2 regions of the Teredinibacter franksiae genome follow, and region 2 is predicted to be linked to the other one. Evidence: predicted binding sites of a transcription regulator. Region 2 holds the regulator's gene; the other holds the start of a gene.
The links. Region 2 encodes FliA, which starts transcription of late flagellar genes. Its sites were predicted from a motif close to TAAAGTTATNNNNNNNNCGGCCGATANCC; they were not measured.

Region 1: H5336_RS19140 (DUF5610 domain-containing protein) is a predicted target of FliA. The motif match lies at 2,314-2,342, and genes of this name have one in related genera.

The regions. Positions count from the first base shown of each region.
Region 1 is NZ_JACJUV010000004.1:52,089-58,709, forward strand. It holds gene H5336_RS19125 (lysylphosphatidylglycerol synthase transmembrane domain-containing protein) at 1-69, opposite strand, end outside; gene H5336_RS19130 (PP2C family protein-serine/threonine phosphatase) at 167-1,060, opposite strand; gene H5336_RS19135 (FHA domain-containing protein) at 1,306-2,199, shown strand; gene H5336_RS19140 (DUF5610 domain-containing protein) at 2,376-3,824, shown strand; gene H5336_RS19145 (glutaredoxin family protein) at 3,888-4,118, shown strand; gene H5336_RS19150 (alpha-ketoglutarate-dependent dioxygenase AlkB family protein) at 4,118-4,783, shown strand; gene H5336_RS19155 (response regulator) at 5,059-5,712, shown strand; gene uvrC (excinuclease ABC subunit UvrC) at 5,720-6,621, shown strand, end outside.
Region 2 is NZ_JACJUV010000001.1:708,353-714,973, reverse strand. It holds gene flhA (flagellar biosynthesis protein FlhA) at 1-674, shown strand, start outside; gene flhF (flagellar biosynthesis GTPase FlhF) at 744-2,249, shown strand; gene H5336_RS02810 (MinD/ParA family protein) at 2,329-3,153, shown strand; gene H5336_RS02805 (RNA polymerase sigma factor FliA) at 3,212-3,931, shown strand; gene cheY (chemotaxis response regulator CheY) at 4,078-4,464, shown strand; gene H5336_RS02795 (protein phosphatase CheZ) at 4,473-5,261, shown strand; gene H5336_RS02790 (chemotaxis protein CheA) at 5,323-6,621, shown strand, end outside.

The DNA of each region.
Region 1 (6,621 bases), on a different contig from region 2:
GTAACCTAGGCCAAATACCATGGCAGCGGCAAAGAGAACTTTGACGTAGGTGGCGACTGTTTTTGGCATTGATGGCTTGTTGCGTTAGCAGAATAGAAGGCGTACAGCTGTTGAAAGCCGCAGTTGCGGCGCTTTATAACACAGTTGGCCCACATTATCGTAGCCGCTAGCTGATTATTTTTTTAACCATACGCACGGAGTTTTGAATCCACTGGGACCAAGTATCGGGGCCAGAGATTATTTGCAAAGTAATGTTGTCGCGCCCACCATTATTTAGCGCTGCTTGAATTAGCGCTGCCGTTGCGGTTTTAACGCTGTCTGATTGTGCCAAAATCTGTGTTAATTCGGGCTCGTGGACGGCATCGGAAAGCCCGTCGCTGCACAGTACCAACCATTGATTCCGTTGCCAGCTATGTTCCACGCTACCTACCTCAACATCCTCGAGATCAGCAGAGCCAAGGCACTGTGTTATAATATTACGTTCGGGGTGAGTGGCCATTTCCTCCTGCGCAATAACGCCTGTGTCGACTAACAATTGCACATACGAGTGGTCGCGGGTTAATAGCTCTAACTGATCGCCATGGCCATTTGGTGCGGGTATGTAGCTATAGGCTCGGCTGTCGCCAACCCAGCACACCTTAAATGCATTTGCGTTGGATTGTACGGCCACCACCGTCGAACCCATGCCCGTGCCACCAATGCCATTTTCGGCGGCTTGTACAACGGCGTGATGGCTGTTTTGTATGGCGAGTTCGAGGCTAGCACCTCGGGAAATTTCACGTTTAATTGTATCGCAGGCAATGGCACTGGCTACTTCACCGGCAGCGTGCCCACCCATACCGTCGGCCACAGCCCACACACCAAGAAAAGGCATACTCAGGAAGCAGTCTTCATTATTGCTTCGCTGCAGCCCAACATCGGTAGCGGCGTGGTAGTGGGTTAATTGCATTCGTATTTCACTCGGGTGAGCATGTCCTTCTGCGAGCACCAGACTAAACCAAATCGCATAAGCTGTCTTGAAATGGTTGTGAGTAAAGCCGTAAATTCGGCGATTAGTCACAAACTTCCCTAATTCAAACCGAAAAAACTATTTGATCTGGTTCATTTATCTTATAAAGATTATCGTTATACTGCTGGCGAACTAATTTGCTTTGAACGATCTACACTGTTACTGAAACGTTCTAAACTTGAAGAGCCAGTGCAGAAGATCAAAGGCCTGTACTGGATAATAGGTAATCTGGCGGGTATTGTGAAACCACTTTTACAACTCTTTACCCAAATAATGGCCTCAGATACGAAGACTGCATGCTGCAATTACGATTTAAAAACAAAGCGATAAAGCCTGTTTGGCTAGTCGACCCTCGAACCAGTGTAGGGAAAGCTAGAGCCTGCAATATTTCAATTGATGATACCCATCTTCGCGCCCACCACGCCGATATCACCGTCGAAAATGATACCGCCACCCTGGTAAACCTGGTTGGCGACGATATGGTGCGCATAAACGGTGTTCCGGTACTGGAGAGCCGTGAAATAAAACACGGCGATATCGTAAATTTGGGTTTCACCGAAGCGCGCCTAATGGATACCCGCCGTCAGCAGGAAGACCCGCTCTCGGTTACAGCCGAACAGCAGCCCATAGAGCCCTGGGTATTGACACCCTTGGGTACGGCGCTAGCAGGTAAAGATTTTGAGGTTTTAGATAGCATTGTGGTCGGGCGTTCTCAGGAGTGCGATATTCGTTTAGGTGTGGCCCACCTTTCACGTCGTCACGCGAAACTGACGGTTGGCCCAAGAGGGCTAGAAATAGAAGACTTAAAGTCCGCCAACGGCACCTATGTTAATGGTCAGCGTATTGCTCGTGCGGTGATAAAGCCTGGCGACCAGGTACGATTCGACACCATCACCTTCACCGTTAGTGGCCCCCAGCCAGATTTAAACTCCACCACCGTGCGCCCGGTGGTAAAAGTGCCAGACCTAAAAGTTCGCCAACCCGGCGCTGTGGAATCGGGTAAGCGTAGCCTTGAAAGCGGCGTAGAGCCGGGGGCTCACGTGCGTAGCCGCCCCGAATTCAGCAGCTTGAGTGGTGGAACAGCGGCGCTCAGCGCCGAAGTGAACACCGATTCTAGGTCATGGGTACCGGTAATTTTGGTGATTTTATTGTTAACCGGTAGTGCCGCCGGTTATTACATGCTTAGGTAGTGCTTCATTCTAAAGTTCATGTCGCTTTATGAAAGGCAATTCGTCTGGCGGTCATTCTTCCTGCCACCCTTCTTCCGAAGACTAAGCATCCCGCGCCTAAGAACAAATAATTATTGAAGATCTTACGTTGTTGGCCGAAAACTGGGTTAAGCGCACCCTAGGTTCGGAGTTAGGTCATGGTTAATTCAGATTTAAACGGCTTGCCTGCAGCCCCAGCGAAAGCCAGCTACAGCACACGCCAGATAAGCACCAGTGCTGAATACAGCAGCACAAGCGTAAAACAAGAGGGTGGCCAGCAAACCACCGTAACGGCACGTTTGTCTACCGCATACAGCTATACCGAAACCCGCTACACACCATCATCATCGAACCCAGTGGTTACCTATCAGGCACCACAAAATTTACCTGCGACTGAACAGCCCAATAGTCAGAGTGTTAATACGGGTGCTAACACTTCTGCGGGTTCCACCGGTGCGGTTGAAGCAAACCCCGTTGGTGAAAGCCAAAACCCCGGTGCAGCAACCATAGTAGCGTTTGTTGACCAGCGGCTCGCCACCGATGTGATTGACGGCTCAACAACAGAAGAGCTGCAATCACGCCTGCAAGCAGGGCTAGACGGCTTTATACAGGGCTATACCGAAGCCGTAGATCAACTTACCGAAATGGGCTTGTTTGAGGGGGATGTAAAAACAACCATTGAAGACATGTTCAACCAAGTTATAGCGGGCATTGGCGAGCTTGCAGATAAATACGGGCTAGAAAACCCCGCTGCAGACATAGCGCTTTATGAAGCCCCAGCGCAAACCGCGAATCCATCGGGCGCAGCCCCAGTAGCGGAACAAGCCATTATTAGCACATCGCCCGTACAGGCCTTTGAGCCATACGTAGACGCCCTTACGGCCAATCAAGAAGCCGAAAACTTCAACACGCTCATAGCCCCCTCGCAAGATTTCTACGCACGTCTGGAAGAGGAGCAGTCTGAGAGCCGTCTGTACAGCTTAAGTTTGCGTACACAAGATGGCGATGTTGTTACCATTCGCAGCTATTCCGACCAAGGCTCCCTGCAACGCTCTGGCGATGATGCAGGCGGCGGTGAATATGAAACCGATGCGCTACAGGATTTCCGTATTAGCGTTAACGGTGATCTCGATGCGGGCGAGATGAGCGCCATAACCGATTTACTCTCACAGCTTAACGATGTTGCCGATGAATTTTTCGAGGGTGATATTTATGAAGCCTACGAAAAAGCCCAGGACGTAGGGTTTAACGCCGAAGAAATTGCCCGTTTTTCACTGAATTTAAGCCAAGTTGAATACAGTAGAATAGAGTCGGCTTACGGTTCTGTGGCGCAAGCGGATACCGAAAAGCTCAATCTCCGCGCAGACAACGTTAGCCAGAATCACAGTGAATCGGTATTTGATAACCCCGTTGGTCGCATGAGTGATTTCATTCAGCACCTAGACAACTTACGCAACGACTCCCACCGCAAAGGGTTCGAAGAGCGCGAACTCCCGGCAATGGCTGAATTTGTGGGAAGGCAAAAGCACGAACAGCATCCGCATTTCGACCAACTCAAACCCTTTGTTGGCGACATGATGGGCGCTTTGCGTAACCTTCACACATAGCGCTAATGTACGTGTGGTGTTGTAAACTATGGCGATCTTAGCTTAAAAGTCGTTGCTTTCAGCATGCCTGCACTCATTCTTTACACAACACTTGGTTGCCATTTGTGCGAACAAGCTCAAACGATTATTGGCCGTACCCAGGCCACCTTTAAGCTAATCGATATTGCAGACGATGAAACCTTGGTTGAAACCTACGGGGTGCGCATACCCGTGGTAAAAAACAGCGCCAACGGAAAAGAAATTGGCTGGCCGTTCAACCAACTCGAATTTCAACGCTGGCTCCAAACACCGTAATGCAGTCAGACCTTTTCGGTACAACCCCTCCAACACCAGCATCGCAACAAAAACGTATTGCGCTCTCAGAAGGTGCTGAAGCGCTTTATATCCCCGCATGGTTAGCACCACAAAAAGCAGCTCAGCTGTTCCATGTATTAACCGAAGAGCTTCAGTGGTCGCAACCCAACATACGTATTTCGGGCAATAATCTACCCATACCCAGGCTGCAAAGTTGGTTTGGCGATGAGGGTGCGGTTATGCGCTATTCGGGGAAAGCCTTCTGCCCACAACCATGGCACCCGGCGTTGTTAACGATACGCGAAAGCATAGAGCTCGCATTAGCGACAAAATTTAATAGCGTACTGGTGAACTTATACCGCGATGGCCAAGACAGTGTTGGCTGGCATGCCGATGACGAAAAAGAACTTGGCACTAACCCCGTTATTGCTTCGCTAAGCTTAGGTGAGCGCCGTCGATTTATCCTAAAGCCAAAGCAAATGTTAGTTTGCGAACAGCCGAATTTAAGCGCAACTCGAATAACTCTTGAGCTGGGCCACGGTGACTTGCTCGCGATGCTCGGAAGCTGTCAGGCAGGGTGGCAGCATGCAGTACCGAAAACACAAAAAAATGTAGGTGAAAGAATAAACCTTACGTTCCGTAATGTGAGGAAACTCACAAACTAATCAGCAATGATAATCGATCTCAGCATTTATTATTAGTGTGTTTATTTTGGTGCCAAACTCGCGGCTCAAATAGTCGTTTTACCCGCCCAGCGGTCGCGAGAATACTGGGAAGTTAATAAAGCGTGTGGTAGATTGTCGCAACTCACAGGTTCAAACCGACCGGTTTGCAGAATTCCGGTTGTGCACACTGTTTATTTTCCGAAAGCAGTTCCTTGATACCATAATTAACCGGGCGTTTTACACGTATTACTCGGTATAAAAGCGGGGAAAAATAGGTGACAAGAATATTGGTCGCAGACGACCACGATTTAGTGCGTATGGGGATTGTACGCATGCTTCAGGATGTAGACGGATTTGAAGTGGTAGGTGAAGCTAAAACGGGCGAAGAAGCTGTAAGTTTGGCTCGTGAATTAAAGCCAGAAATAGTATTGATGGATGTGAAAATGCCCGGTATAGGTGGCATGGAAGCAACACGTAAAATACTTGCTGCCTGCGAAGCGACAAAAGTTATTGCCGTTACTGCACTCTCCGACGAATTATTTCCCGAACGCCTTATGAAAGCAGGGGCCTCTGGTTACGTTACTAAAGGGTCTGGTTTCGACGAAATAGTCGATGCCGTACATTCTGTGCTAACCGGCAACCTCTACATGAGCAGCAGTGTTGCTCAGCAAATAGCGCTTAGAAACTTTTCAGGTAATAAAGGCGATTCCTCGCCCTTCGAAAGGTTGTCTGAACGCGAGCTGCAAACCGCCATAATGATAGCCAACGGATCAAAAGTTCAGGGAATTGCAGAATCTTTTTGTGTAAGCCCTAAAACGGTGAACAGTTATCGTTACCGAATATTCGATAAATTAAGCATAAATAGTGACGTGGAATTGGCTCTGCTCGCGGTTAAATACAAAATTCTGGATGTAGACAGTCTTACCTGAGAACCCCGTGGCCGATAACAAGCATCCTTCGGAAGAAAGCTGTGACAACACGGCTACAGCCTTCGACCACAAATCCTTCCTAAAGAACCTCACCCGAAAACCCGGCGTTTATCAAATGTACGATAAGTCCGGCGATATTTTGTACGTGGGTAAAGCAAAAAACCTGAAAAACCGGGTAACGAGTTATTTCCGTAATGCCGGCCTAACCACAAAAACCATCGCACTGGTTAGCCGTATTAATACAATCGAAATTACCGTGGCGCCCAGCGAAGCAGAAGCGCTAGTACTTGAACATAACCTCATTAAAACGCAAAAGCCGCCGTTTAATATTCTGCTACGCGACGACAAATCATTTCCGTATATATTTTTGTCCGAGGGTGATACTCACCCGCGCCTATCGCTACACCGGGGAAGCAAAAAGAAAAAGGGCCGCTACTTTGGTCCATACCCAAATGTTAGCGCTGTCAGAGAAAGTTTGAATTTTTTACAGAAAACATTCGGTGTGCGTCAATGCGAAGACAGTGTGTACCGCAATCGAACACGGCCTTGCTTGCTTTTCCAAATAGACCGCTGCTCCGGCCCCTGCGTAGACAACATTAGCAAAGAAGATTACGCGCAGGATGTAAACCAAACAGCACTTTTTTTAGACGGCAAAAGCGACACACTACACAGCGCCTTAGCAACCGCGATGGAGCAAGCTTCCGAAAAACTGCAGTTTGAGCAGGCCGCGCTCTACCGTGATCGCATTACATCGTTACGACAGGTTCAGGCCCAACAGGTAATGGAAGCCGGTTATCGCAATATGGACGTTATAGCCTGTGCAATTGCACCGGGCGGTATATGCGTTCATGTTCTTTTTGTTCGCCAGGGCAGGGTAGTCGGCAGCAAAAATTATTACCCAAAAGACAA
Region 2 (6,621 bases):
TGGTCGATGCCAGTACGGTAGCGGCCACCCACTTAAACCAGATTATTCAAAACCACACGCACGAGCTGATCGGTCACGAAGACGTACAGAAATGGTTAGATTTACTCGCAGAAAAATCGCCAAAACTGGTGGAAGAGTTGGTTCCCAATACCATATCCATTAATCAATTACTCAAAGTCTTACAAACGTTGCTACGTGAGCAGGTTGCGGTGCGAGACATGCGCACCATTGCTGAGGCATTGGCGGCCCACGGCAACAAAAACCTCGATACCGCTTCACTCACTGCCATTGCGCGCGCTTCAGTTGCTCGTCAAATAGTGCAGAGCATTGTTGGTTCGGACCCAGAGCTTCCTGTGATTACCCTCGACCCTGCACTGGAACAGTTGTTGCTACAGTCGGTACAGCAAGCACAAAAAACTGGCGCCGACGATGGTGCATTTCTGGAGCCTCAGTTGGCTGAACGTATCAACAATGCGTTGGTAGCCGCGGCGAAAAAACAGGAAGCCAGTGGAAAACCGCAGGTATTACTGGTAGCGGGGCAGGTACGGTCGATGATGGCCCAGTTCGTTCGGTTCAACATTCCAGATATGCGCGTTCTTGCTTACAACGAAGTACCCGATACCAAACAGATTACGATAGAAGCCAGTGTGGGCGGCGAAGTGCTTAACGCCTGAGGTGGTCTATAGGGAGCCCCTAATGAAGTCTAAGCGGTTCCTTAGGTAAAAAATAACGGAGAGTGAGTCATGCAACCGACAACCAATAAACTCGTTAAACGATTTGTAGCGCCCTCTATGCGAAGGGCCCTGGATTTGGTGCGCGATGAGCTAGGGCCGGAGGCGGTAATTCTCTCCAGTCAAAAAACAGCCGAAGGGGTTGAAGTGATTACCTCCCTTGAGCCGGATTTACCGACACGCGGTATAGGTGTGCGCCGGGAATTTGGCGGTCACTTTGATACCGATGTGGATACCGCCATGAACAGTGATTCTGCATGGCAAATGCAAGCGGGTGTAGATGAGGCGGCCGCCCAATTTGGTGGTCGTGTAGAAATGAACGATCCTAAGGCCGGTATTCCTGTAAAAGGCGAAGAGCTGGCGCGCGAAATAGAGCGGGCGCGTGAGCGTATGATGGATGCCAAGCGCCATGCCAAGGAAAGCGAACGTCCTATTGGCGAAAGCCTCGCGGCACAAGAGCAAAAGGTTCATGCCTTTAAGCAACACCAAGAGCAGGCGAATACGGAGCCAGCCTCTAGATTATCGGCCGCGGGTTCTGCGCCAGCACAGGCTTCATCCACGCAGGCTAGCTCAGAACGTGTTGCACCCGTGCATCGAGAAAATGACGTGCGCATGGAAAATTTACAGGGTGAAATTGCCGATATGCGCATGATTCTCGAACAGCAATTGTGGAAGATGGCGCAGCAGGACAACCCAATAGGGGTGCCCTCACAAATAAAACTGCCGATGCAGGCCAACGTACTGTCGGAGCATATGGCCCGCTTAGGGCTACCAGAGACTATTAGTCAGCGACTGATGCGCGAAGCCGGGTCTCAAAAGCAGGTAAGCAAAGCTTGGCGTGCTTGCATGAGCCAGCTGGCAAATGAAATACCGGTATTTAACGGAGATCTTGTCAACAGCGGCGGTATCTTCGCGTTTGTTGGCCAGACCGGTGTAGGTAAAACCACCACCATCGCTAAATTGGCCGCACGTTACGTGCTTGAGCACGGGCCAGGAAAGGTGGCACTGGTTACAACAGATACCTACCGAGTTGGCGCCTTTGACCAATTACGTTCTCTTGGGCGCATATTGAACGTACCGGTTCGCGCCGTGGATGGGCAAAACAGCCTAGTAACGCTATTAACCACGCTGCGGGAATTCCCACTGATTCTCATCGATACCGCCGGCTTCCGTCATGGAGACCCGTTACTTAAAGACCAGCTGCGCAAGCTCGATTCCTGCCCATCCATTAAACGTGTGCTGGTCATGGCCTGCAACAGTCAGCTGCAAACCATGAAGGCCTCCACCCACGCATACGCTTCTTCAGGCGGGATAGACGCCTGTGTACTGAGTAAGCTTGATGAATCGGCAAGCCTTGGTGAGGTTATAAGCGTGGTGCTTGAGCAACGAATTCCCATTGTGTACACCACGGATGGGCAGGAAATCCCAAAGGACATTACCATTGCTAATGGACACAAACTGGTTGCGGCCGCTGTTGCCTTACTGAAGATCGCCACAGCCGTGCCGGCGGCGGGGTAGTGTGATTTTGAACCGGGAGCAGAGCAGAAATCGTCATCTATACTTGGTTGGATCACACCATAAACCGGAACACAGCCCTATGAGTGCAAATCGACCCGTAAAAGTAATTGCTGTCACTGGCGGTAAGGGCGGGGTGGGTAAAACTAACCTATCCATTAACCTCAGTATAGCTTTGGCAGAATTGCGTCGCCGGGTGGTGCTATTGGATGCCGACCTGGGTTTGGCTAATGTCGATGTGCTCCTTGGGTTAAAGGCGCAATACAACCTAGCTGATGTGCTGGATGGTAGCAAGAGATTGCAGGATGTCATGCTGAATGGCCCTGCGGGCATAAAAGTTGTACCCGCATCCTCCGGGGTACAGCAAATGACGAGCCTATCTCCTCAGGAGCACGCGGCCTTAATTTATGCGTTTAACGAGCTAGCGGATCAGCTAGATGTATTAATGATAGATACCGCTGCCGGCATTTCCGATACGGTGCTGAGTTTTGTACAGGCGGCGCAGGAAGTCATTATTGTTGTGTGCGATGAGCCTTCCTCCATAACCGATGCCTATGCGCTAATGAAATTGTTGAATGCGGACCACGGTGTATTTCGCTTTCGAGTCATCGCCAATATGACACGCAGTAATCAAGAAGGCATTAACTTATTTAATAAGCTCAATGGTGTGTGCGAACGCTTCCTTGATGCTTCCCTACAATATCTAGGGAGCGTACCTTTCGATGAAAATGTACGTAAGTCGGTGCAAAAGCGGCAGTCGTTGCTTGAGTTTGCGCCGCGCAGTAAAGCGGCATCGGCCATTCGCGTATTGGCTCAGAAAATAGATCAGTGGCCGGTACAGGCTACGCCCAGAGGGCATTTAGAGTTTTTCTTGGAGCGCCTGCTTACCGCAGACGTTAGCGTATAAAGCAGTATTAAAAAAGTTGTAGCTATCCCCTATGTCAGTCACTGCGGCAGATAATTTGATGGTGTATGAGCAAACGCAGGAAGCGGACATTCAAATCAAAGTAGAAGATTACCTATATCTGGTAAATCGCATCGCGCACCACATTATGGCTCGAATGCCCTCCAGTGTTCAGGTTGACGACCTAACGCAGGCGGGCATGGTTGGCCTGCTTGAAGCGGCGCAAAAGTATGACCCCAGCAAAGGCGCCAGTTTTGAAACCTACGCAGGTATTCGTATTCGTGGGGCCATTGTAGATGAAATGCGTAAAGGTGACTGGGCTCCACGCTCAGTTCACCGTAATGCGCGCAGGGTAAGCGAAGCCATTGGAAGCCTAGAAGCCCGGCTCGGTCGAGATGCCCGCGATAGCGAAATAGCCGAGGAAATGGCGATATCGCTGGACGAATACCACGATATTTTACGCGATAGTACCTCAACCCGCTTGTTCAGTTTGGAAGAAACCTTTGAGGAAGATGAAGGGCGCTTGAGTAAGCCGAGGCAAAGCGAAGGGCTGGTGGGGCCAGCAGAAGGGGTGCACAAGCACGCGCTGCGCACCGCTTTAGCCGAGGCCATTCGCACATTGCCAGAGAGAGAGCAACTAGTGCTGTCGCTTTATTACGACCAAGAATTAAATTTGAAAGAAATAGGGCTAGTACTGGGGGTGTCGGAATCCCGTGTTAGTCAAATACACAGCCAGGCGGCTTTGCGCCTGCGTTCGAAACTCTCAGGATGGCGCAAATAGTTACGCGCACGGTAAAAACTGGCCGACTCGCAAACTGCGACTAGACTTAATCTGAGGTTCTAAAAAAAGTCCCGCACGAGTTCATATTGCATAGTGCTCGCCGGTGGCGGGACAGTCAGAAACCCTGACGGGAAACGGAGGATACATTGGATAAAAATATGAAAATCCTAATCGTTGACGATTTCTCAACGATGCGGCGCATCATAAAAAACCTGCTTCGGGATCTTGGGTTTACCAATACTCAAGAAGCCGACGACGGGTCAACGGCCTTGCCAATGTTGCGCAGCGGAGATTTCGATTTTCTGGTGACCGACTGGAACATGCCTGGTATGACAGGTATTGATCTGTTGAAGGAGGTGAGGGCCGATGAAAAGCTCGTCAGCCTTCCAGTGCTGATGGTTACGGCCGAAGCTAAACGGGACCAAATTATCGAAGCCGCTCAGGCTGGTGTAAATGGTTATGTTGTTAAGCCCTTCACCGCGCAAGTGCTTAAAGAAAAAATCGACAAAATATTCGAGCGCGTAGAAGGCTAAATTAGCTGATGGAAACCGCACACACTCACGATGAAGAGTTTATGGCGCAGTTGCAGGATTGCGCTACTCATCTGGTAGAAAAACTTCAAAGCGATAACTACAGCGAAGCCTCTGAGTTAATACACAGTCTGATGGAGGCTCGCGATCGCCATGTTTTTAATAGTGTGGGTCAGCTCACCCGAGCGCTACACGAAGCGATTGTTAATTTCCATGTCGATGCAGACCTCGACTCCGAACCACCGTCAGTAAATAACTCAGAAATTCGTGATGCCACCTCCCGTTTGCACTATGTCATCGACATGACACAAAAAGCAGCGGATAAAACCATGGATAAGGTGGAAGCCGTTGCGCCTATGGCGTTGAACTTGGGTATCGAGGCTACACGCTTGCGTGAAGAATGGCACAAGCTGAAGCGTGGTGAAGTTTCCAAGGAAGAATTTAAGAAGCTCTATAGTCGCATGGGTGAGTTTTTAGACCAGATGGATGACGGCACCCGTCAATTAAATAGCTCCCTGCAAGACATTATCTTAGAGCAGGGTTTTCAGGATCTCACCGGTCAGGTTTTACGAAAAGTGATAACCCTGGTAACCGACGTAGAAAACGAATTGGTTAACCTGATGCGCATTGCAGGCCAGGTGGAACAGGTGACCGGTTTGGCTGAAAGCACGGATAAAGAAAAAGTGAAAAATGTCGATAAAAGTTTGGCAGAAGGCCCACAAATTCATGCGGACAAACGTGCAGACGTTGTGTCTGGGCAGGACGAAGTCGATGACCTTCTTTCAAGTTTAGGTTTTTAGCGACGGAATTGGAAAGAGTAATGCCAAACGAGGCAGGCCGTCGACATAATAGGAGCATTTAATGGCATTTGGCGATGACGAAGACATTCTCCAGGATTTCCTCGTAGAAGCTGGCGAAATCATCGAACTGTTGTCTGAGCAATTGGTTGACCTCGAGCAGAGACCCGATGATAAGGATTTACTGAATGCCATTTTTCGTGGATTTCATACGGTAAAAGGCGGTGCCGGTTTTTTACAGCTCAACGCAATGGTAGATTGTTGTCACGTTACCGAAAATCTGTTTGATATTCTTCGTAATGGACAGCGCAATGTAACGCCGGAATTAATGGATGTGGTACTTCAAGCACTCGATGCTGTAAATGCGCAGTTTGCTCAGGTATCTGCTCGCGAAGATCCGGTACCGGCCGAGCCGGAGTTAATTCTCATGCTCGAACGTTTAGTCGCCGGTGAAGATATTGGAGCAGATGAAGTTGCCGAGATAGAAGAGTCTCCAGCGGCGTCAGCCCCAACGAAGGCTTCCGCTGCAGGTGGGGGAGCAGAAATCGATCTTAGCGATGATGAATTTGAAGGCTTTCTCGATGCGATAAGTGACGAATCTGAAGCGCCGCCGACAGTGCCGGCCGCACCCGCTCCAAGTGCTGCTTCGAATGAAATTACAGAAGATGAATTCGAAGCACTGCTAGACCAGCTACACGGTACGGGTAACGTGCCCAGTGCCGCACCAGCTTCCGTGCCGAAACCCGAGGTAGAATCAAAGGATTCAAAAAATTCAAATGAAATTTCGTCGGATGAATTTGAAGACCTACTAGACCAGTTACACGGTTCGGGTAAAGGGCCTACCTCCGGAGAAAAGAGTTCAGCAGGCGCTGTGGGCGCGCAATCTGACGTGATAACAGACGATGAATTCGAAAACCTATTGGATCAGCTACACGGTAAGGGCAAAGGCCCGATCGTTCATGAAGCACCGAAACCTGCCGCTACGGAAAAGCCAAAAGCGGCGCCGGCGATAAAAAAACTGGTTCCTACTCCTTCTTCTACACCTACGCAAACACCAGCACCTGTAGCTAAAGCCGAAAAAGAACCGCCTAAACCTGCGGCCAAAGGCCGGGAAGCGGCTGCTCAGACGGCGCCGGTGGCGGAAACCACCGTGCGTGTTGATACTCAACGTTTAGACGACATCATGAATATGGTGGGCGAACTGGTACTTGTGCGTAATCGGTTAGTTAGGTTGGGCGTGGAGTCAGCTGACGAAGCAATGCAAAAAGCTGTTGCGAACCTAGATGTTGTGACCGCAGACCTACAAACATCGGTGATGAAAACACGGATGCAGCCAATCAAAAAAGTGTTTGGCCGTTTTCCT